DNA from 3 places in the Achromobacter sp. RW408 genome. Region 1 is predicted to be linked to each of the others. Evidence: predicted binding sites of a transcription regulator. Region 1 holds the regulator's gene; each other region holds the start of a gene.

Region 1 (7,273 bases):
GTCGCCCTGGACCGGCGCGATTTCCTTGAGCAGGTTGCGCTCGAAGGCGGCGGCCAGCTGCTTGAGCGTCACTTCGACGCCTTCGCGCAGCGTGTCCACGGTCTGGTCGGCCTGGGCCAGCGCGGCCTCCAGGCTGTCCTTGACCGGCACCAGGCTTTCCGCGAACGACTCGATGCCGAACTTGCGCGCCTTGGAGACTTCCTCCTGGGCGCGGCGGCGCACGTTCTCGGCTTCGGCGCGCACGCGCAGAAGCTGGTCCTGCTGCTCATTGACGGTAGCCTGGGCCGCGTCCAGCTGGGCGCGCAACTCGTTCAGCTCGGCCTGCGCGGCGTCCTGGGCGGCGGGGGCCGCATCGGCGTCATCGCCGAATCCGGGCGTCTGATCTACAGGCTCGTTGGGTGCCGTCATGGGGAATCCTCCAAAAAGAATGGCTTTCGCAGACATGAATGGGGGCCAATACCCCTATTTCAAGCCCGGGAAAGCAAATATTCCCCGTCGCGGACCACCCTTGGGACGGGGCGGAATCCACGGCAAAAAGCCCGCCGTTTTCCTGGAGCCCCTCCAGACGCCCAGGATCAGGGGGCAAAATGCCCGTCCGGCCCGGTCAACGACAGGTCATTTCTTGCCCGGCTGGGCCGGGGCCGGCGCGTCGCTGGCGGGAAAGGTATCTTTCAGGGCCCGGTCGACGGCAGGGTCGTCGTCGGGTTCCGGGTTGATGGCGATCGGGTCGCTTGCGGGGAAGGTCTCGGCCAGCGCCTCGTCCAGCTCGTGTTCGACCTGATCCTCGTCCACCGGGGTGCTGACGTTCCCCTTTTTCACAATCTTGCCCGTCTTGGGATCATGGTGCATGCGCCCTCTCCTTCAAGTCCGTGAATGCGTGGGCCACCCCTGCAAGTGCCGTTCCACCAGAGTGGCCAACCCTGCGATCCAGGCCGGATCGTCGTTCAGCGCCGGAATGTAACGGAATTGCCTGCCGCCCGCGCCAAGAAAGGCGTCGCGGCACTCCAGGCTGATCTCTTCCAGGGTTTCCAGACAGTCTGCCACAAATCCCGGACACACCACATCCACCTCGGTCACACCCGAGGCGGCCAGCGCCTTGAGGGTGGGTTCGGTATAGGGCTCGAGCCAGCGGGCGGTGCCGAAGCGGCTCTGGAAGGTCACTTCGATCTGCTCGCGCGGCAGCGAGAGGCGCTGCGACAGCAGCCGCGCGGTTTCCATGCAGTCGCGGTAATACGGATCGCCCAGCTCGATGGAATAACGCGGCAATCCGTGGAAACTCATGACCAGTTTCTGCGGCTTGCCGTGCTCGCGCCAATGCGCCTCGATGCTGGCGGCCAGCGGATCCAGGTAGAGGGGTTCCTGGTGGAAGCGCTTGATGAAGCGCATTTCCGGCTGGTCGCGCAGCCGGGCCGCATGGCGCGTGACGGCATCGACCACGGTGGCGGTGGTGCTGGCGGCATACTGCGGGTACAGCGGCACGGTCAGGATGCGTTCGCATCCTTGCGCCCGCAAGCGCGAGATGGCGTCGGGGATCGAGGGATTGCCGTAGCGCATGCCCAGCTCGACCACCGCCTCGACGCCGGCGGCGCTCAAGGCCGCCTGCACGCCTTCGGCCTGGCGGCGGCTGTAGACCATCAGCGGCGAGCCGTCCTTGAGCCAGACGCCGGCATAGCGCGGCTCCAGTTTCTTGGGACGCAGCGTCAGCACCAGGCCGTGCAGGATCGGCTTCCAGAGATAGCGCGGGATTTCGATCACGCGGGGATCCGACAGGAATTCGCCCAGGTACTTGCGGATGTCCTTCTTGCCAGGGGTGTCCGGCGTGCCAAGGTTCACCAGCAGCACGCCGACCTTGCCTTCGACCCGCGGCGGCGGATCTTCGTTGAAGGGGTCTTCCTGCTCGGCTTCGGGCAGGTAGCGTTCAGGCCAGAGATACTTGAACAGGCGAAGAAACACAAAAACTCCCCTTCCTCCGCCAGGAGGATGTCGGTTCGGGTGGGACTACTGGTTGTGGCTGAGGGCGTTGGACAGCAGGCGCGCCGTGATGTCCACGATCGGGATGACGCGCTCGTAGGCCATGCGGGTCGGGCCGATCACGCCGAGCGTGCCGACCACCTTGCCGTCCACGCCGTAGGGCGCGGTGATGACCGAGACCTCTTCCATCGGCACCAGCTGGGAATCGCCGCCGATGTAGATCTGCACCCCCTGCGCCCGGCTCGACACGTCGAGCAGCTGCAGCAGGTCGGTCTTTTTCTCGAACAGCGAGAACATCTTGCGCAGGCGGTCCATGTCGGACGCGATGTCGGTGACGTCGAGCAGCTTGCGCTCGCCCGAGATGACCACGGCGTCGCCATCCTCGGCCGCTTCGGCGCTGGCCTCGACCGCCGCCTGCATCAGCCGGGAGATGTCTTCGCGCAACTGCGCCAGTTCGGTCGAGAGGGTGCGCCGCACCGCGTCGAAGGACTTGCCGGCGAAATGGACGTTGAAGAAATTGCCCGCCTCCAGCAGTTCGGCCTCGGCGTAGTCGCGCTGCACGAACAGGATGCGGTTCTGCACGTCGCCGTCGGGCGTGACGATGATCAGCAGCACGCGCTTGTCGGACAGGCGGATGAATTCGATCTGGCGAAAGACCTGGGCCCGCTTGGGAGTCAGCACCACGCCGGCGAACTGGGTCAGGTTCGACAGCAGCGCCGCGGCGGCGTTGACCGCGCGGGTGGGCTCGGCCGCCGCCAGCATGTCGCCCATGTTGTGGGGTTCGAGCTGGTAGGACTGCACCGCCAGCAGCGAATCGACGAACATGCGGTAGCCACGGGGCGTGGGAATGCGCCCCGCGGACGTGTGCGGACTGTGGATCAGGCCCAGTTCTTCCAGGTCCGCCATGACGTTGCGGATGGTCGCGGGCGACAGATCGAAAACCTTCGATAGCGTCCGCGAGCCGACTGGTTGCCCATCGGCGATGTAGCGTTCGATCAACGCTTTCAGTAATGCGCGTGCGCGGTCATCCATAGCGGGTATTTTAGGGAATCTTTTCCAATTAAGGCGATTTTTGTCCCGCAAGCCGATATGCGGCCCCATATAATCGGCTAACAGGCCCGATTCCGGACCGATTTCGTTTTTCTGATTCGCCTCGCCACCATGCACTTTCCTACCGTCGCGCTGATCGGCAGATACCAGGACACCGGCCTGGCCACTCCGCTAAGGGCGCTCGCGCACGCGCTCACGCAGGCCGGGCGGCAGGTGCTCGTCGATGCCGACACGGCCCGCAACACCGGCCTCACGGAATACCCGGTCGCCACTTACGAAGAGATCGGCAAGGATGCGTCGCTGGCGGTGGTCATGGGCGGCGACGGCACGGTGCTGGGCGCCGCGCGCCACCTCGCGCCCTACGGCGTGCCGGTGGTCGGCATCAACCACGGCCACCTGGGTTTCATCACCGACATTCCCGTGCAGGACGCGCACGGCGCGCTGACGCGCGTGCTGGAGGGCAACTTCCAGATCGAAGAGCGCATGCTGCTCGAAGGCAGCGCCTGGCGCGGCGACCAGCAGATGTACGCGGCCTCGGCCCTGAACGACGTGGTGCTGAACCGCGCCGGGCGCGGCGGCATGATCGAGGTGCGCGTCGAACTCGACGGCGCCTTCATGTACACGCAACGCGCCGACGGCCTGATCATCGCCACGCCCACCGGCTCGACCGCCTATGCGCTGTCGGCCAACGGCCCGATCCTGCACCCCGGCATGAACGCCATGGTGCTGGTGCCGGTGGCGCCGCAGACCCTGTCCAACCGTCCCATCGTCATTCCCGACAGCGGCGTGCTGAACATGACGCTCACCGCCATGGGCCGCGTCGAAGTCGGGGCCAGCGTGCATTTCGACATGCAGACCTGGTCCGACCTGCAGCCCGGCGACCGCATCGTGGTGCAGCGCGCGCCCTACACCATCCGCTTCGTGCATCCGGAAGGCTACAGCTTCTTTTCCACCCTGCGCCGCAAGCTGCACTGGAACCTGATGCCGCAGGCCACCGACAACGTAGAGTAGTAAGCGCCCCGACATGCTGCGCACCCTGCACATCCGCGACTTCGTCATCGTCGAGCAGACCGAGATCCATTTCGGTCCCGGCTTCACCGTCTTCTCCGGCGAGACCGGGGCGGGCAAATCCATCCTCGTCGACGCGCTGGCGCTGGCGCTGGGCGAGCGCGGCGACGTCAGCGTGCTGCGCGAAGGCGCCGCCCGCGCCGACATCACCGCCGTCTTCGACACGCCGCCGGCGCTGCGCGCCTGGCTGGCCGAACGCGAGATCGACGCCGACGACGAACTGGCGCTGCGCCGCGTGATCGACGCGCAGGGCCGCAGCCGCGCCTACATCAACGGCACGCCCGCCACGGTGGCGCAATTGCGCGAACTGGGCGACAGCCTGGTCGACATCCACGGCCAGCATGCGCACCAGAGCCTGATGCGCCCGGAAGCCCAGCGCGACCTGCTGGACGCGCATGGCGGCCACGGCGAGCTGCGCCAGGGGGTAGCCCAGGCCTGGAAGCAATGGCGCGCGCTGGCGCGGCAGCTGGAGCTGGCCGAAAAAGACGCCGCGGGCCTGGCGGCCGAACGCGAACGCTTGCAGTGGCAGGTAGATGAGCTCGACCGTCTCGGCCTTGCGCCGGACGAATGGGACGCCCTGCAATCCGAGCACACCCGCCTGTCGCATTCGCAGTCGCTGCTGGACGGCGCCACGCAGATCCTGGACGCGCTCGATGGCGAAGGCGACTCCGCCCACCACCGGCTGACCGCGGCCAACCAGCGCATCCAGCAGATGCTGCGGCACGACACCGGCCTGCAGGGCATCTACGACGAACTCGAATCGGCCCGCATCGCCATCAGCGAAGCCGTGTCCGACCTGAACAACTATGTCAGCCGCGTCGATCTCGATCCGCGCCGGCTGGCCGACGTCGAGGCGCGCCTGAGCGCGGTGTTCGAGACGGCGCGCAAGTTCCGCACCGAACCCGAGGCGCTATGCGCCTTGCGCGACAGCCTGCATGCCGAGCTCTCGGCCCTGCAGGCCGCCGCCGACATCGACGCGCTGCGCGCCCAGGCGCAGGCGGCGCAGGCGCAGTACGACGCCGCCGCCGCCAAGCTCACCACTGCGCGCCGCAAGGTCGCCAAGGATCTCGGCAAGCAGGTCACCCAGGCGATGCAGACCCTGGCCATGCAGGGTGGCAAGTTCGAACCCACGCTGGCCGCCGCCGCGCCGTCGGCCCACGGTAATGAACACGTCGAATTCCTGGTGGCCGGCCACGCCGGCACCACGCCGCGGCCGCTGGCCAAGGTCGCGTCCGGCGGAGAACTGTCGCGCATCTCGCTGGCGCTGTCGGTCATCGCCAGCCGCGCCGCGCGCGTGCCCACGCTGATCTTCGACGAAGTCGACAGCGGCGTCGGCGGCGCCGTGGCGGAAGCCGTCGGCAAGCTGCTGCGCGAACTGGGCGAGCGCCACCAGGTGCTGTGCGTCACTCACCTGCCGCAAGTCGCTGCCTGCGGCAACAACCAGTTCCTGGTCAGCAAGACCGAATCGCGCGGCACCACCCGCTCGCGCATCGAAGAGCTGGACGACGGCGCCCGGGTTGAGGAAATCGCCCGCATGCTGGGCGGCATCAAGCTCACCGCCACCACCCGCGAGCACGCCCGCGAAATGCTGGCAGGCTTTGGCCGCGCACCGGCCTGAGGCGGTTCAGGCCCGGGCGATCCTCATTCCCCAAGCCGGACTCGGTCCGGGAATAAAAAAAGCCCCTTCTTGGAGAAGGGGCTTTTGCTTTCACTGACTCGCGGCGAGCGCGGCCGCGGTCAGGTCCGACGCGAAAAAGCTCAGCGGCCTTTCAGGCAGCTGCCGCAGATGCCGTACAGCACCATGGCGTGGCTTTCCAGCGCGAAGCCATTGTCCTTGGCGATCTTCTGCTGGCGCTTTTCGATGTCCGGGTCGGAGAATTCAACCACCTTGCCGCAGTTCGTGCAGATCAGGTGGTCGTGGTGATCGCCGTCGTTCAGTTCGAACACGGCCTTGCCGCTGTCGAACTGGCTGCGGGCAAGGATGCCGGCCTGTTCGAACTGGGTCAGGACGCGATAGACGGTGGCCAGGCCGATTTCGACGTTTTCGCCGATCAGGGCACGGTAGACGTCCTCGGCGCTGAGGTGGCGCTGGTCCGACTTACGGAAGATATCAAGAATTTTCAGGCGCGGGAAAGTCGCCTTCAAACCCATGTTTTTCAGTTCGCTTTGGTCGCTCATGGTGTAATCGCTCTCCGTCCGCGTTGGCATGGGCAAGGATACTCGGTAACCGCGAGCCGGCTCCCCAGAATTCCTGCCGCCCCGCAGAACTATCCTTATGAAACCTTTATGATAACGGTTTTGTCTGCTTCCAAATAATAGGGGCGCGTAGTGTCCATGATTGCACGAATTCCTTCCCGCTCGCTCAAGACCGGTTTGGCCATCGCCGCCCTGGCCGTCGCCCTCGCCGGCTGCACGGGGGACAAGTGGGGCTTTCCCTACAAGGCCGGTGTCCAGCAAGGCAACTGGATCACCCAGGAACAGGTCGCGCTGTTGCAGCCGGGCATGACGCGCGAGCAGGTGCGCTTCGCGCTGGGCAGTCCCACGCTGACCAGCGTGCTGCACGCCAATCGCTGGGACTACCCTTACTACTACAAGCCCGGCTACGGTGAGCCCCAGGAACGCAAGTTCACGGTCTGGTTCGAGAATGACCGGCTGACCCGCTGGGAAGGCGACAAGCAGCCCGACCTGCAGCCCTACCAGATCAACACGCCCAGCGCCGCCGCCGACGAAAAGGCCGACAAGCGCCTGAGCGAGGACGAGGCCCGGCTCAAGCAGGAAGAAGAACAGAAGAAGCGCGACGCCGCCGCCCCCACCAGCCCGATGAACCAGTACCCCGGCCAGCCCGGCAACGCGCCCGAGCCGCTGCGCTAACCCAAGGATTTTCTTCATGCGTATTGCTATCGCCGGCGCCAGCGGCCGTATGGGCCAGATGCTGATCGACGCCGTCCTGAAGGCCGACGGCCTGCAACTGGCGGTCGCGCTCGACCGCCAGGGTTCGCCGTCGCTGGGCCAGGACGCGGGCGCCCCGCTGGGCCAGCAGACCAGCGTCGCCATCACCGATGACCTGGCCGCCCTGGCCAACGCCGACTGCCTGATCGATTTCACCCGCCCCGAGGGCACGCTGGAACACCTGCAGGCCTGCGCCAGGCTGGGCGTGAAGGCCGTCATCGGCACCACCGGCTTC
Region 2 (7,273 bases), on a different contig from region 1:
ATCGTGCTGGGCACGAGCTTGTTGGGCTGGCAGGGGTGGCGCCATACGCCGCTGCGCGATCAGGCACTGGCGCTAGCCGCCGACCACGCCACCGGCACGGGAGAACGGCGCGACCTGCTGCTGACAGACGGATCCAGAATCTGGCTCAACGCCAGAAGCGCAATGGATGTGGATTACCGCGACGCCGCCCGCCGCTTGACGCTGCTGGCCGGGGAGATCCTGATCGATACGGCACCCGACCCTGCGCGGCGGCCGTTCTATGTCGAATCCCGTTTTGGACGCATGCAGGCCTTGGGCACGCGTTTCAGCGTGCGCCTGGCGCAAGACCAGGTTCAACTGGACGTCTATGACGGCGAAGTGGCGGTGCGCAACCGTGCCGGCGCGACGGTCAACGTCATGGCAGGCGGCCAAGCCCGCTTCAATGCCGAACGCATCCTGTCCACCGCGCGCGCCGACCCCGCCCGCCAAGCGTGGAGCCGGGGCGTCGTGCTGGCCGACAACCTCCCCTTGAAAACGCTCGTCAATGAGCTGGGACGTTACCGCAAAGGCTATCTGGGCGTGGCGCCGGAAGTCGCCGACATGCTCGTCATGGGCGTATTCCCCGCCGACGACCCCGACCGCGCGCTGGACTTGCTGGAACGCAATCTGCCCGTGCGCGTGCAACGGCCACTGCCATGGTGGACATCGATCGTCGCGCGCTGACAAGAAATTTTTCCGAGAACCAGTTCGGGTTTTTGAATCTCATCCGATTTACGGAATGAGAGAAGATCAGGCCTACCCGCCGACGGTTTCCCTCTCGCTGCTCACCACCACGCCTTGAGGGACTTTCATCTCATGTTTCGCCGTACCCGCCTGCGCGCCGACCGCGCGCCCGATACCGCCCCGCGTTTTGCCATCCGGCCCTTCGCGCTTACCCTGCACCTGGCCGTTGCCGGCCTGACCGGCGGCGCGGCGGCGTGGGCACCGACGGCGCAAGCCCAGGCCAACGACACACGCGACTATGCCATCCCGGCCGGCCCCTTGACCGCCGCCCTCAACCAGCTGGCCGCGGACGCCGGCGTGTTCCTGACCGCGCCGGGCACGCTCACGCAAGGCAAGGCCACGGCTGGCCTGCAGGGCCGCTACACGGTGCAGGCAGCCTTCCAGGCGCTGCTCATCGGGTCCGGGCTGCGGGCTGTCCGGCAAAGCGACAACGCGTACACCCTGCGCGCCGAAAGCGCTGATGCGAACGCAGCCGCAGTCCTGGAACCGGTCGCCGTGTTCGGCAGCTTCGACGCGCCCGTCAGCGAAGGCACGGGCAGCTACACGGTGCCCGTCAGCAACACCGCGACGAAGATGAACCTGTCGATCAGGGAAACGCCGCAATCGATCAGCGTCATCACCCGGCAGCAGATCGAGGATCAGCAGCTCAACAGCATGACCGACGTGCTGCACCAGACGCCGGGCATCACCATGTCGCAGGATGGCGGCGAACGCTTCAACATCTATTCGCGCGGCAGCGCCATGGATACCTATCAACTGGACGGCGTGACCACCACGCAGGTGAACCAGTCACGCACCATGCCGAGCACCTTGCTCGACATGGCGTTGTATGACCGCGTGGAAGTGGTGCGCGGCGCCACCGGCCTGATGACGGGAGCCGGCAGCCCCAGCGGCACCGTCAACCTGATCCGCAAGCGCCCCACGCACGAGTTCCAGGCCTACGCGCAGGTGGGAGCAGGCTCTTGGGATCTTTATCGCGCTGAAGCCGATATCTCCGGCCCTCTGAGCAGCAACGGAACGCTGCGCGGCCGGATGGTGGTCGCCAAGCAGGACAACCACACGTTCATGGACGCCTACACGCAGGACAAGGACGTGTTGTACGGCGTGGTCGAAGTCGACCTGACGGACACCACGCTGCTGCGGTTCGGCATCGACCACCAACGCTACAAGGCGACGGGCGCGCCAGGTGTGCCCTTGCTCTACACCAACGGCCAGCGGACGGACTTCACGCGCTCGACCAGCTCGGGCGCGCGCTGGATGTACGACGAATTCAAGACCACCAACTACACGCTGAACTTCGAGCAGGCATTGGCGCATGACTGGCAATTCAAGGTCGCCGCCAACCACATGGACGTGGAACGCTCCAACCTGAACGGCTCGTATCGGGTGGGTTCGGGCCGCTCCTTCCTGGACCAGGCCACGGGCCGCGCGGGCATGCTGGCCTACCGGGCTGGCGCGACGCAAACCCAGACCGGCGTGGACGTGACGATCCAGGGCCCGTTCGATCTGGGCGGCCGGACGCATGATTTCATTGCGGGCTTCAATTTCCAGCACTACGAGAACAAGCACAAAGGCTGGGACGTAGGCGTGTCCACGGTCGATTTCAGCACCTGGGGCAACAACATGGCGCGGCCGGGCAACACCGGAACCGTGGGCGAGATCTTCAATGTGAAGTCACGCCAGAATGGCAGCTATGCGGCGCTGCGTCTGAACCCGGTCAATGACGTGCACCTGATCCTGGGCGCCCGACGGTCCGACTACCACTACGACTATTACTATGAAAGCCCGGCCGACAGCTTCCTGCAAACCTACACCCTGCGCGCGCGCGGCGAAATCACCCCTTACGCGGGCATTGTCTACGACCTGACGCCCGAGCAATCGGTCTATGCCAGCTACACCGACATCTTCCAGCCGCAATCGTCCCAGGACCGCAATGGCAACGTGCTCGACCCCATCGTGGGCAAGAACTACGAGATGGGCTGGAAAGGGGAATTCCTGAACCGTCGCCTGAACACCAGCGTGGCGATCTACCGGTCCCAGAAAGACAACGTCGCCGAACTGGACGCGGGCTATACGGTGCCGGGCACGGACAACGCGGCTTACCGCGCGGCCAAAGGCGCGAGAACCACCGGCATCGACCTGGAAGTGGCCGGCGAAATCCTGCCGGGTTGGAACCTGCATGCGGGATTCAGCCATGCCAAAACCGAAGACGCGCAAGGCGCGCAGTTGCTGACCCAGCAGCCGGTCGACACGCTGCGCCTGTGGACCACGTACCGGCTGGGTGGGGCGTGGAACAGGCTGACGGTGGGCGGCGGCGTCGACTGGACGTCGAAGACCTCGTTGTACTTCAGCCGTTATGACAGCACGGTCAAGCAGGACGCGTACACGGTGGTCAACCTGATGGCACGCTACCAGTTCAACAAGAAGCTGGCCGCGACGTTGAACATCAACAACCTGTTCGACAAGGCCTACTACCAGGGCATCGGTGGCAGTTATGGACATTACGGTTCGCCACGATTCGCCGGCGTGACGCTGCGCTACGATTTTTGAGAAGGCATGAGGCCGACAGCAAGCGCTTCGACGCCGTCGCGGCGCCTTCGCGCGGCCCAAGGGTTGCGGACGACGTTAGGCCAGCAGCGCGGCCGCGGCGCGGCCCGCCATCATGTCTTCGAACAGGGCCGCCAGGCTCGGGGCGACCTCGCGGGTGTCCTCGAATTCCGGCTCGATGCCGTGCACGATGCGGCCCGAATCTCCCTCTATCGCCAGGAATTCGTATTCACCGGCAACGCTCATGTAGATCAGCGTGTGCCGCCGCCAGAAGTCCAGGACCGCCTGCCGGCCGGCCTCGTCCAGCGCGGCCTCCAGGCTGATGTCGCGCAGCGTGTGCCAGGCAAAGGCGCTGTCCGCCGTGCCGTCGTGGTCGGCCGCGCTCAGGAACCAGCGTGTCTGGTCCGCGTTGTGCAATTCGGTGAACGTCGCCAGGAAAGCGCCATAGCCGTGCCGGTCGCCCGGCGGCGCGGCCGCCGGCGTCGGCTCGGACGTGGTCCGCCGCAAGGTCCAGCCGTGTGCGGCAAGATGATCCAGGAAGCGTTGCGGTTGCGATGTCATGTCGGTCTCGGGATATGAAGCGCGATCGGACACGCGCTCGCGGCTTGCGGCGGCCCGAAAGCGGGCCGTGTTCGCACACTGAAGGCCGCGCCCCGATCGCCTCATGCCTGCGGCCGGTTCAATATGCGCTCATAGTGAAGAAGGTCGCCCGGTGAAAAGCAGCAGGCGCTTACCATCAACCGCCATAGCATTGCGCGTAGGTAAAGTCGACCAGGCGCTTGTCCGAGGCATCCTGGGGCGTGGACGGCTCTACTTGGAAATGACCGAACATATCGTCGTTGCAGATCCTCACGTCCTTGCGCTGCGTGCCTTCCTGCAATACGCAGGAACCGCCAAAACTGTGATTACTTCCGGCGACGCCAACCGGCAGATCAATCAGCCGGCTACAACCGATGATTCGGCCGTTTTGCTTCTGCTGCTCCAGCGATTGGTTGAACGATTCCACGCGGGAGTTGGGATCACGAATCGGCACAACATTGACGCATTCGCCACTGGCGGTTTGGTTGCCCGGCAGCTTGCAGTCCGAGTACACCTCGCCATTGGCAATACGTTTCTCATTACGCGCCAGCAGGGCGATGCGGCTTGTGTATGCTTGCCGCAGGCAGGCGCTGTCTTGACAAATGCCACGCGCGTATTTGATCCAGTTGCGCTGTTCTTCAGCCAACGCTTTCTTGCCATAGGCATCGGTTGCGGCTAGTGCTGCCTTATAGGCCCCCTGCAATTTGCCATCCAGCGCGGAGGTCTCGGCATCGCTACAGATCAACTTTTCCGTCGTGCTCGCGGCCTTGTTGCAATCAAAACTGGCGGCTTGGGCGTAGGTCCCCAGCATTGCGAGGCCCAACGTAAAGAGAAGCTTCATCGCAGGTGTATACCGTGTCTTCAGTACGTAAGCGGGTGGGCGTCTTGAATGCGGCTGGGTCATGATCCTATCTTCTCAAGTTGTATGTCGATGATGTCTTTCGTACAGCACAACACATGCTAGCAAGTCTCTCTTCAGTGGATATATACCCTATTGATCAAGGCACGGCCTGCCAATGAACGGGCTTTCAATCCACACGCCGCCTCAACCTACACTCGTCCACGTGCCAACTTCAGTGAACCGAATCTCAAGTCGAACGAAATTCGACACTCTCCGCCCCAAGCAATGAGGAATTCGCGGCGTTGACGATGGCGTCCACGCGAAGCTTCGTGATATCCGATTGAATTGCGCGCAGGCTGGCGGGCATGTATTGGCTCCTTGGGCGTGAGAGAACTTCTTGCGCAGACTCTCGCCCCCCGGACCCTTCAGCTCAATCCGCCAAAAAAAGGGACGCACCACAAGGCGCATTGCCGCCCGCCCCATATGTAACAGCCACCGCTCTCCCCCTTGAACCCCGGAACATCATCCCTATAATTAGCACTCGACTCCGGTGAGTGCTAACAGTCCTCCCGGGCCCAACCGATCATTCACTTTCTTCTTTAGTAACAGGAGTTCCTCATGGCCTTGCGTCCCCTGGGCGATCGCGTGATCGTCAAACGCCTCGAAAACGAGCGCAAGACTGCGTCGGGCATCGTCATCCCCGACAGCGCCGCTGAAAAGCCCGACCAGGGTGAAGTCGTGGCCGTCGGCCCCGGCAAGAAGACCGAAGACGGCAAGATCCTGCCGGTCGACCTGAAGGCTGGCGACAAGGTTCTGTTCGGCAAGTACGCCGGCCAGGCCGTCAAGGTCGATGGCGAAGAGCTGCTCGTCATCCGCGAGGACGAAATCCTCGCCGTGGTCCAGTAAACCCTGCCTCAAACGAATTTTCGAAGGAAGCTAACAAATGGCTGCCAAGCAAGTACTGTTCGGTGACGACGCCCGCGTGCGCATCGTCCGTGGCGTGAATGTCCTCGCCAACGCCGTCAAGACCACCCTGGGCCCCAAGGGTCGCAACGTCGTGCTGGAGCGCTCGTTCGGCGCCCCGACCGTGACCAAGGACGGCGTCTCCGTCGCCAAGGAAATCGAACTGAAGGACAAGTTCGAGAACATCGGCGCCCAGCTGGTCAAGGACGTCGCCTCCAAGACCTCCGACAACGCCGGTGACGGCACCACCACCGCCACCGTGCTGGCCCAGGCCATCGTTCAGGAAGGCCTGAAGTACGTTGCCGCCGGTTTCAACCCGATCGACCTGAAGCGCGGCATCGACAAGGCTGTCGCCGCCGCCGTCGCCGAACTGAAGAAGCAATCCAAGCCGGTCACGACCAGCAAGGAAATCGCCCAGGTCGGCTCGATCTCGGCCAACAGCGATTCCTCGATCGGCCAGATCATCGCTGACGCGATGGACAAGGTCGGCAAGGAAGGCGTCATCACCGTCGAAGACGGCAAGTCGCTGGAAAACGAGCTGGACGTCGTCGAAGGCATGCAATTCGACCGCGGCTACCTGTCGCCCTACTTCATCAACAGCCCGGAAAAGCAAGTCGCCGCGCTGGAAGATCCGTTCGTCCTGATCTTCGACAAGAAGATCAGCAACATCCGTGACCTGCTGCCGGTGCTGGAACAAGTCGCCAAGTCGAGCCGTCCGCTGCTGATCATCGCCGAAGACGTCGAGGGCGAAGCCCTGGCGACCCTGGTGGTCAACAACATCCGTGGCATCCTGAAGACCACCGCCGTCAAGGCGCCTGGCTTCGGCGACCGCCGCAAGGCCATGCTGGAAGACATCGCCATCCTGACGGGCGGCACGGTGATCTCCGAAGAAACCGGCATGTCGCTGGAAAAGGCCACCCTGGCCGAGCTGGGTCAAGCCAAGCGCATCGAAGTGGGCAAGGAAAACACCACGATCATCGACGGCGCTGGCGACAGCAAGTCGATCGAAGCGCGCGTCAAGCAGATCCGCATCCAGATCGAAGAAGCCACTTCCGACTACGACCGTGAAAAGCTGCAAGAACGCGTGGCCAAGCTGGCCGGCGGCGTTGCCGTGATTCGCGTTGGCGCTGCCACCGAAGTCGAAATGAAGGAAAAGAAGGCTCGCGTCGAAGACGCCCTGCACGCCACGCGCGCTGCGGTGGAAGAAGGCGTTGTGGCCGGCGGCGGCGTGGCCCTGCTGCGTGCCAAGCAAGCCATCACCGACCTGAAGGGCGACACGCCTGACCAGAACGCCGGCATCAAGCTGATCCTGCGCGCTGTCGAAGAGCCGCTGCGCACCATCGTCACCAACGCCGGCGAAGAAGCCAGCGTCGTGGTCAACACCGTGCTGCAAGGCAAGGGCAACTACGGCTACAACGCCGCGACCGGCGAGTACACCGACCTGGTCGAGCAAGGCGTGCTGGATCCCACCAAGGTGACCCGCACCGCCCTGCAGAACGCCGCCTCCGTCGCCAGCCTGCTGCTGACCGCCGAAGCCGCCGTTGTGGAACTGGCCGAAGACAAGCCCGCTGCCCCGGCCAT
Region 3 (7,273 bases), on a different contig from region 1:
GTCCACGGGCACGTTGCGCCAGCCCAGCACGACCTGGCCTTCGGCGCGCACCGAGCGCTCCAGTTCCTGTTCGCAGGCCAGGCGCGAGGCGGTTTCCTTGGGCAGGAACACCATGGCCACGCCGTATTCGCCGGGCGGCGGCAGGGTGATGCCATGCTGGGCGAACTCGTCGCGGTAGAGCGTGTCGGGAATCTGGATCAGGATGCCGGCGCCGTCGCCCATCAGCTTGTCCGCGCCCACCGCGCCGCGGTGATCGAGGTTCTCCAGGATCTTCAGGCCCTGCTGGATGATGGCGTGGCTTTTCTTGCCCTTGATGTGCGCCACGAAGCCCACGCCACAGGCGTCATGTTCGTTCTTGGGGTGGTACAGGCCCTGGGCGGGCGGCAGACCGATGCGGCTGGCATCGATCGGGGTCGCCTTGGGGGTGGGACAGGAATCGTTCGGGGTGGTGTGGGGCATGGCGCGCTCCGCAGTAAAGACTGCGTTCCAATGTTGCAGTGCAGGAACGGACAATACCCCCGCGCGTAGTAGGGTGCAATAAGAATATAAGGGGTGTGACCCTAATTAAAGCAATGCACCGCCGTAGAGCATTAATATGGTGACGCATCAACAGGCGCGTCAGACAAGGCTTCCCAGGGTGCACCTTTCGCAAGGGGTGGCGCCAGGGTGGATTACCCCCTGTTTTCGTGATGGTACGTCCCCGTTTATTGTGATGTTTTTTGGCAGCGCACCGACCGGCGGCCGGCAAGCGCAGGCCGCCGTCGGTCGGTGCGTCCCGAAACGGCCATGAAAAAGCGCCCGAAGGCGCTGTGTCAGGAAGTGGAACCGCCGCCGTTGCCGGAACCCGGTCCGTGGCCGTTGGCAGTCGGCGGCGAGGCCGGTGGCGTGGACGCGGCCGGGTCGGCATCGACGGCGGCCGGCGCGGCCGGCTTCTTGCGCGGGCGTCCGCGCTGGCCTGGCGCCACGCGGCGGCTGGCGGTATGCGCCAGGCTGGCGATGAAACTCGGGCCGCCCAGCGCCCATTGGCCAGAGACCGCCTGGTCGATGCGCTGGGTTTCCTCGCGCGACAGGCCGTCCTGCAGACGTTTGCGGTAATTGGCCTGGCGGTCGAACGGCGTGTTGCCGCAGGCCCAGTAGTCGGCATGATCGGACTGCCACTGCGCCGGGGCGGCGGTGGTGTTGCCGGTGTGGCTGGAAGCCGACGACCACGGCCAGGAATCGGGATCTTGCGAGGCGCCGCTGCGCACCGGATAGGTTTCCAGCCACACCAGCGCCGGCAGCACCCAGGCGCCGGGCTCGAGCAGGGCCGAGCGGTAGCGGCCGGCGAACACCCGGCCGCCGCGCAGGCGCGCGGCCAGGTTGCGGCCCAGCGTCTGCATCAGGCGCGGCAGGCCTTCCTCGTCGGCGGGCGTGGCCAGCAGCAGGATGCGATCGTTGGCAAGCAGCCAGCCGTGCACCGACACACGATGACGCTGGGCGGATTCGCCCAGCCACGCGGCAAGCTGGTTGAGGATATCGGCCGGGGCGGGCTGGGACGGCGCCGCCAATGGCTGAATGAAGTTGGCCTGCACCAGTTGGGGCAGCCCAGGGGCGTACAGACGGGGCAGACGGGCCATAGTGTCAGGGCTTGCGCTTCCAGAAGAACGGGTTGTCTTCTCTCACGTATATAAATAGTGCCACGGTGGTCGCTGGTCAAGTCCCGCGATCACAATATGGGCACGGAATCGATACTTTTTGTGGGAAGGACTCCGTGTTTCGGGCAGGTTAACATTCGGCGACGGATCGTCGTACCGTGGATATACCCTAATCCCGCCCGAATTTTGTTCAGCCTCAGACCCGGAGACCGCTGCCATGCCCGCCGCCCTGGAACTCATTTCCCAGCATCGCTGTTTTGGCGGTTCGCAGCGCTATTACCGCCATGAGTCGGCCGAGATCGGCCTGCCGATGCGTTTTTCCGTGTTCGTCCCGCCCCAGGCCGAGCAGGGGCCGGTGCCGGTGCTGTTCTACCTGGCCGGCCTGACCTGCACCGAGGAAACCTTCATGATCAAGGCCGGCGCGCAGCGCCTGGCCGCCGAGCTGGGCGTGATGCTGGTGGCGCCCGATACCAGCCCGCGGGGCGCCAACGTGCCCGGCGAGGACGAAAGCTGGGACCTGGGCACCGGCGCCGGCTTCTATCTGGACGCCACCACCGGCCCCTGGCGCGCCCATTACCGCATGGACAGCTACGTGACGCGTGAATTGCACGCCATCGTCACCAGCGCGCTGCCCGGCGACGCCGCGCGCGTCGGCATCTTCGGGCACTCGATGGGCGGCCATGGCGCCCTGGTGCTGGCGCTGCGCAACCCTGGCCAGTTCCGTTCGGTCTCGGCCTTTGCCCCGATCGCGGCGCCCAGCCTGTGCCCCTGGGGCAAGAAGGCGTTCGGCGCCTACCTGGGCGAAAATCCCGACGACTGGGCCGCCTACGATGCCTCGGCGCTGATGCGCGGCTTGCGCCAGCCGTTTCCCGCGGGCATCCTGATCGATCAGGGCACGGCCGACCAGTTCCTGGCCGAGCAGTTGTATCCCGAGGTATTCGAGGCCGCCTGCGCCACCGCCGGCCAGCCGCTGGAACTGCGCCGCCAGGAAGGTTACGACCACGGCTATTACTTCATCTCCACGTTCATCGAGGATCACATCCGGTTTCACGTCGAGCGGCTTGGAAAACCGGCGGCCTGACGCCCCGCTTCTATACTGGGCGGCCTGCCGAGACAGGCCCGGGGCGCCCGGCATCCGACGCCCGGCCGCGGCGCTCTATGCATAGGATCGCCTGATTTGATCAACGGAATCGCTCCCTTCGTCTGGATCCTGCTGGCCGCGGTGGTCCTTTTCCTGCCGGGCATGGCGATGCTGCTGGGCCGGGGCGGTCCGCGCGATGAGCGCGGCCGGCGCGCCTTCCAGTTCCGGCCCGTGCGCCGCCTGTTTGGCCTGATGCTGCTGTTGCTGGGTGGCGTCTCGGGGCTGCTGGCCCTGTCGCTGGTGCAGTTCTTCCGCCTGACCACCGACGAGCCGGTGGCGCGCATCGAGGTGCGCCAGCAGGCCGAGGGCCAGTTCCAGGTCAGCGCCACCGCGCCGGGCGTGGGCGCCAAGCGGTATGTGCTCTATGGCGACCAGTGGCAGATCGACGCCCGCGTGGTGCGCTGGAAACTGCCGGCGCTGATGGCTGGCCTGCCGCCGTTGTATCGCCTGGAACGCCTGTCCGGCCGATATAGCGATGCGGCGCGCGAGGCCTCGGCCACCCGCTCGGTCCACGCCCTGGACGACTGGCCTGCGCCGGACCTGGGTTCGCTCAAGCAGAGCTTCCCGAACTGGTTTCCCTTCGTCGATGTCCAATTCGGCAGCGCGGCCTACATGCCGTTGTTCGACGGCGCCACCTACCAGGTCTACATGGATCCGCGCGGCGCCTTGTTCGTGCGGCCGGACGGCGAGGCCACCGCCGCCGGCTTGAAGCGCCTGGGCTGGTAGGCGTCCGGCCCGCCGGTCGCGACGCGCGCCCCGGCCCCCATGACACAAAGCCGGCCGCCGCCGGGGGCAAGACAGGCAAATTAAAATTGGGGACGCCCTATAAAAGGGAAACTTTGACGCGCCGCAATAGTCGAATTAGCACTCCCTTTACTAGAGTGCTAACATCGAATCCATGTCTTTACCCCTTTGCATTCCGGAGACCGCCGCAATGAAGCAACCCAGTACCTCGTTGGCCACGTCCGGCAACGCCCTGGCGTTGGCCATCGCCAATCCGGGCGCACTCGGCACGATCGATGCCTACATCTCGGCCGTGAACCGCCTGCCGGTCCTGTCGGCCGAACGCGAAACCGAACTCGGCCGTCGCCTGCGCGACAGCGAAGACCTGGGCGCCGCGCGCGAGCTGGTGCTGTCGCACCTGCGCCTGGTGGTGTCGGTGGCGCGCCAGTACCTGGGTTATGGCTTGCCCCACGCCGACCTGATCCAGGAAGGCAATGTCGGCCTGATGAAGGCCGTCAAGCGTTTCGACCCCGAGCGCGGCGTGCGCCTGGTGTCGTTCGCCGTGCACTGGATCAAGGCCGAGATCCACGAATACATCATCCGCAACTGGCGCCTGGTAAAGGTGGCCACCACCAAGGCCCAGCGCAAGCTGTTCTTCAACCTGCGCAGCATGCGTCCGGACGGACAGACGCTGGATCCCGAGCAGGTCGATCACATCGCCCGCGAACTGAACGTGCGCCGCGAAGACGTCAGCGAAATGGAAGTGCGCCTGTCGGGCCGCGACATGTCGCTCGAGAACCAGGACGACGATGACGACAGCTACGCGCCCATCGCCTACCTGTCCGACGAGGGCCGCCAGGAGCCGACCCGCGTGCTGGAACGCGCCGCCCGCGACCAGTTGCAGAGCTCGGGGCTGTCCAGCGCGCTGGAAGCGCTGGATCCGCGTTCGCGTCGCATCGTCGAAGCCCGCTGGCTGCAGGACGACGGCGGCGCCACGTTGCACGAACTGGCGCAGGAATTCGGCGTGTCGGCCGAACGCATCCGCCAGATCGAGGCCGCGGCGTTGAAGAAGATGCGCGGCAACCTGGCTGCCTGATTGCTGACTGCTTCCCCGCCGTACCCATGCAGAGGGCCGCGATTCGCGGCCCTTTTGCTTTGCGCCGACGGCCGTGCGCGCCGGCGGGAGGGGGACGCCGCGGCGATGGTCGCGGCGCACCAATAAATTGATACAAATTCGCTGCGAAATAACGGGCGATTTCAGAAACTTAATGAAGCTCGCCCCGCCTAACTTCACGTAGACCGCGAACTTTGGTTGGCAGTCTTGTCATCCGTCTCGGCTTCTCCTCTTTCCCCTCCCCTATGAGACGGATGCTTGCGGGGCACCACGCATATGGTGCCCCGTTTTTTATTGCGCGCGCCAAACGCGTGACGTAGCAGGCGGCCGCGCTGCCAAAGCGTTGTGGGGTTGTCAGGCCGCCGGCTCTCAGGCCGCCCGCGCGCTGTCCGGACCGGGCTGGGCGCCCGTGTGCCACAGCGCGTCCTGCACGCGCCGCACGCCGGTGGCCATGGAGCCGTCCTGGTAGAGCTTGATCCAGCGGTAGCCGGGCGCGAGGTTGTCGACCACGTGCTTGCCATCGCGGATGCTGAACTGGAAGCAGGTGGAAGGCGTGGCCAGCATGCGCAGGTTGTGGCGGCGGCGGTCGAACTCGTGATGCACGTGGCCCCACAGCAGTACCCGCACCTGCGGCCAGCGCGTCAGCAACTTGAACAGCGCCTGGGGATTGTCGATCATCATCGAGTCGTGCCAGTGGCTGTCGATCTGCATCGGGTTGTGGTGCATGGCCAGCAGTGTGTGGCGCCCGGGCGCTTCGGCCAGCGCGGCCTCCAGCAGATCCAGTTGGCTGTCGGGCAGGTGGCCGGCGTTCGAGCCCGGCACGGTGGTGTCCAGCGAGATCACGCGCCATGCGCCGACGTCGGTCACCGGCGTCGACCATTCGGGCAGTTCCTGGCGCAGCGCGGATGGCAGGTCGTGGTTGCCGGGCAGGCAACGGATGCGGGCGCCGTCCAGCGCCGGGGCGGCGCCAAGCATGGCGGCCAGGCGTCGATAGGCGGCGGGCTCGCCGTCCTGGGACAAATCGCCGGTGGCCAGCAGCAGGTCGGGGCGTTTGCCGTCGGCCTCGATCTGCCGCAGCACGGCGCGCAGGCTGGCGTCGGTATTGACGCCAAGCATCACGGTTTCCGGCTCGCCGAAAAGATGGCAATCCGTCAATTGGACCAGCATGGCGGGCGCGTCATTGCGCCGTGCCAGGGAGTGGACGCGTACCAAGTACGGCTCCTGCGAAGTTTCTGCACGGCCCCTACCTTACCGAAAAAACACGCCCGGGCGCGTATCGCCCGCGCCGGCCAGGGTAACGAAACGTGCGGCCGAACGATCTGTTCGCCGGAATCGACAGGAAAACCCGCTATTCTTGTGAAACTTCTCACAAGCTTCACGATCGGAACGCGGCGCTATCCATGGATGTAGGTTTTCTCGTATTCGGCCTGGCCGGGCTGTTGACCCTGGTGTGCTTCATGCCGCCGCTGGCCGGGCGCCTCAAGCTGCCCTATTCGGTGCTGCTGGCAATCGTCGGCTGCCTGCTGGGCATCATCGTGCACGTCCATGGCTGGGCGCCGAGCTGGATCGGCGACTTCCTGGATTCGCTGGAACGCTTCGAGATTTCCTCCGAGACTTTCCTGATGGTGTTCCTGCCGGTGCTGCTGTTCGAGACTGCCCTGTCGATGAACGTGCGGCGCCTGATGGACGATATCGGCCCGATCCTGATGATGGCGATCGTGGCGGTGGTGGTGTGTACCGTGGTGGTGGGCGTGACGCTGGACGCGATCTCGCCCTATGGCCTGGTGGTGTGCCTGCTGCTGGGGGCCATCGTGGCGACCACCGATCCGGTGGCGGTGGTGGGCATCTTCCGCGAAGTGGGCGCGCCCAAGCGCCTGACCACGCTGGTGGAAGGCGAAAGCCTGTTCAACGACGCCGCGTCCATTGCCTTGTACTCGGTGCTGCTGGCCGTGCTGGGCGGGCACGGCGAGCTGACCGCCAGCGGCATCTTCAATGACTTCATCGTGCACTTCATCGGTGGCGGCATCGCCGGTTTCGCCATGGGGCGCCTGGCCTGTTTCCTGTTTGCCTGGCTGCGCGGCTTTCCCACGGCCGAGATCACGCTGACGCTGACGCTGGCCTACCTGTCCTTCTTCATCTCCGAACATTACCTGAACGTGTCGGGCGTGGTCGCCACGGTGATCGCCGGCCTGGTGGTGGGGTCGACCGGCCGCACCCGCATGTCGCCGACGACCTTCGAATACCTGTCGAGCGCGTGGGAACAATTCGGCTTCTGGGCCAATTCCCTCATCTTCCTGTTCGCCGCCATGCTGATTCCCAAGCTGATGGCGGCGGCCGACTGGCAGGAACTGGTGCTGGTGGCGGTGGTGTTCGTGGCGACGCTGGTGGCGCGGGCCATCGTGGTGTTCGGCCTGCTGCCGTTGCTGGGGCTGACCAAACTGGGCACCAAGGTCAGCAATCCCTATAAGGTGGTGATGCTGTGGGGCGGACTGCGCGGCGCGGTGTCGCTGGCCCTGGCCCTGGCCGTGACCGAGCAGACCGGCGTGCCCGAGGAGGCGCGCCAGTTCATCGCCGTGGCCACCACCGGTTTCGTGCTGTTGACGCTGTTCGTCAACGGCATCAGCCTGCGGCCGCTGATCCGCATGCTGGGACTGAACCAGC

What was found. The regulator HrcA, encoded in region 1, represses chaperone genes, less so after heat shock. The targets are predictions, from matches to a motif close to TTAGCACTCNNNNNNNNNGAGTGCTAA.
Region 2: groES (co-chaperone GroES) is a predicted target of HrcA. The motif match lies at 5,264-5,290, and genes of this name have one in related genera.
Region 3: rpoH (RNA polymerase sigma factor RpoH) is a predicted target of HrcA. The motif match lies at 3,637-3,663, and genes of this name have one in related genera.

What each region holds. Positions count from the first base shown of each region.
Region 1 covers NZ_QHHO01000022.1:280,472-287,744, forward strand. The annotation lists gene grpE (nucleotide exchange factor GrpE) at 1-408, opposite strand, end outside; gene DK459_RS03515 (hypothetical protein) at 616-849, opposite strand; gene hemH (ferrochelatase) at 862-1,953, opposite strand; gene hrcA (heat-inducible transcriptional repressor HrcA) at 1,999-3,003, opposite strand; gene DK459_RS03530 (NAD kinase) at 3,133-4,032, shown strand; gene recN (DNA repair protein RecN) at 4,046-5,707, shown strand; gene fur (ferric iron uptake transcriptional regulator) at 5,848-6,267, opposite strand; gene DK459_RS03545 (outer membrane protein assembly factor BamE) at 6,424-6,960, shown strand; gene dapB (4-hydroxy-tetrahydrodipicolinate reductase) at 6,977-7,273, shown strand, end outside.
Region 2 covers NZ_QHHO01000040.1:306,470-313,742, reverse strand. The annotation lists gene DK459_RS09010 (FecR domain-containing protein) at 1-702, shown strand, start outside; gene DK459_RS09005 (TonB-dependent siderophore receptor) at 835-3,312, shown strand; gene DK459_RS09000 (hypothetical protein) at 3,388-3,870, opposite strand; gene DK459_RS08995 (lysozyme inhibitor LprI family protein) at 4,046-4,792, opposite strand; partial or broken gene DK459_RS08990 (O-acetyl-ADP-ribose deacetylase) at 4,992-5,096, opposite strand; gene groES (co-chaperone GroES) at 5,348-5,635, shown strand; gene groL (chaperonin GroEL) at 5,673-7,273, shown strand, end outside.
Region 3 covers NZ_QHHO01000049.1:1,963,077-1,970,349, forward strand. The annotation lists gene DK459_RS28470 (glutamate synthase-related protein) at 1-459, opposite strand, end outside; gene DK459_RS28475 (hypothetical protein) at 813-1,616, opposite strand; gene fghA (S-formylglutathione hydrolase) at 1,852-2,715, shown strand; gene DK459_RS28485 (hypothetical protein) at 2,812-3,501, shown strand; gene rpoH (RNA polymerase sigma factor RpoH) at 3,710-4,594, shown strand; gene DK459_RS28495 (phosphodiesterase) at 4,982-5,824, opposite strand; gene DK459_RS28500 (cation:proton antiporter) at 6,013-7,273, shown strand, end outside.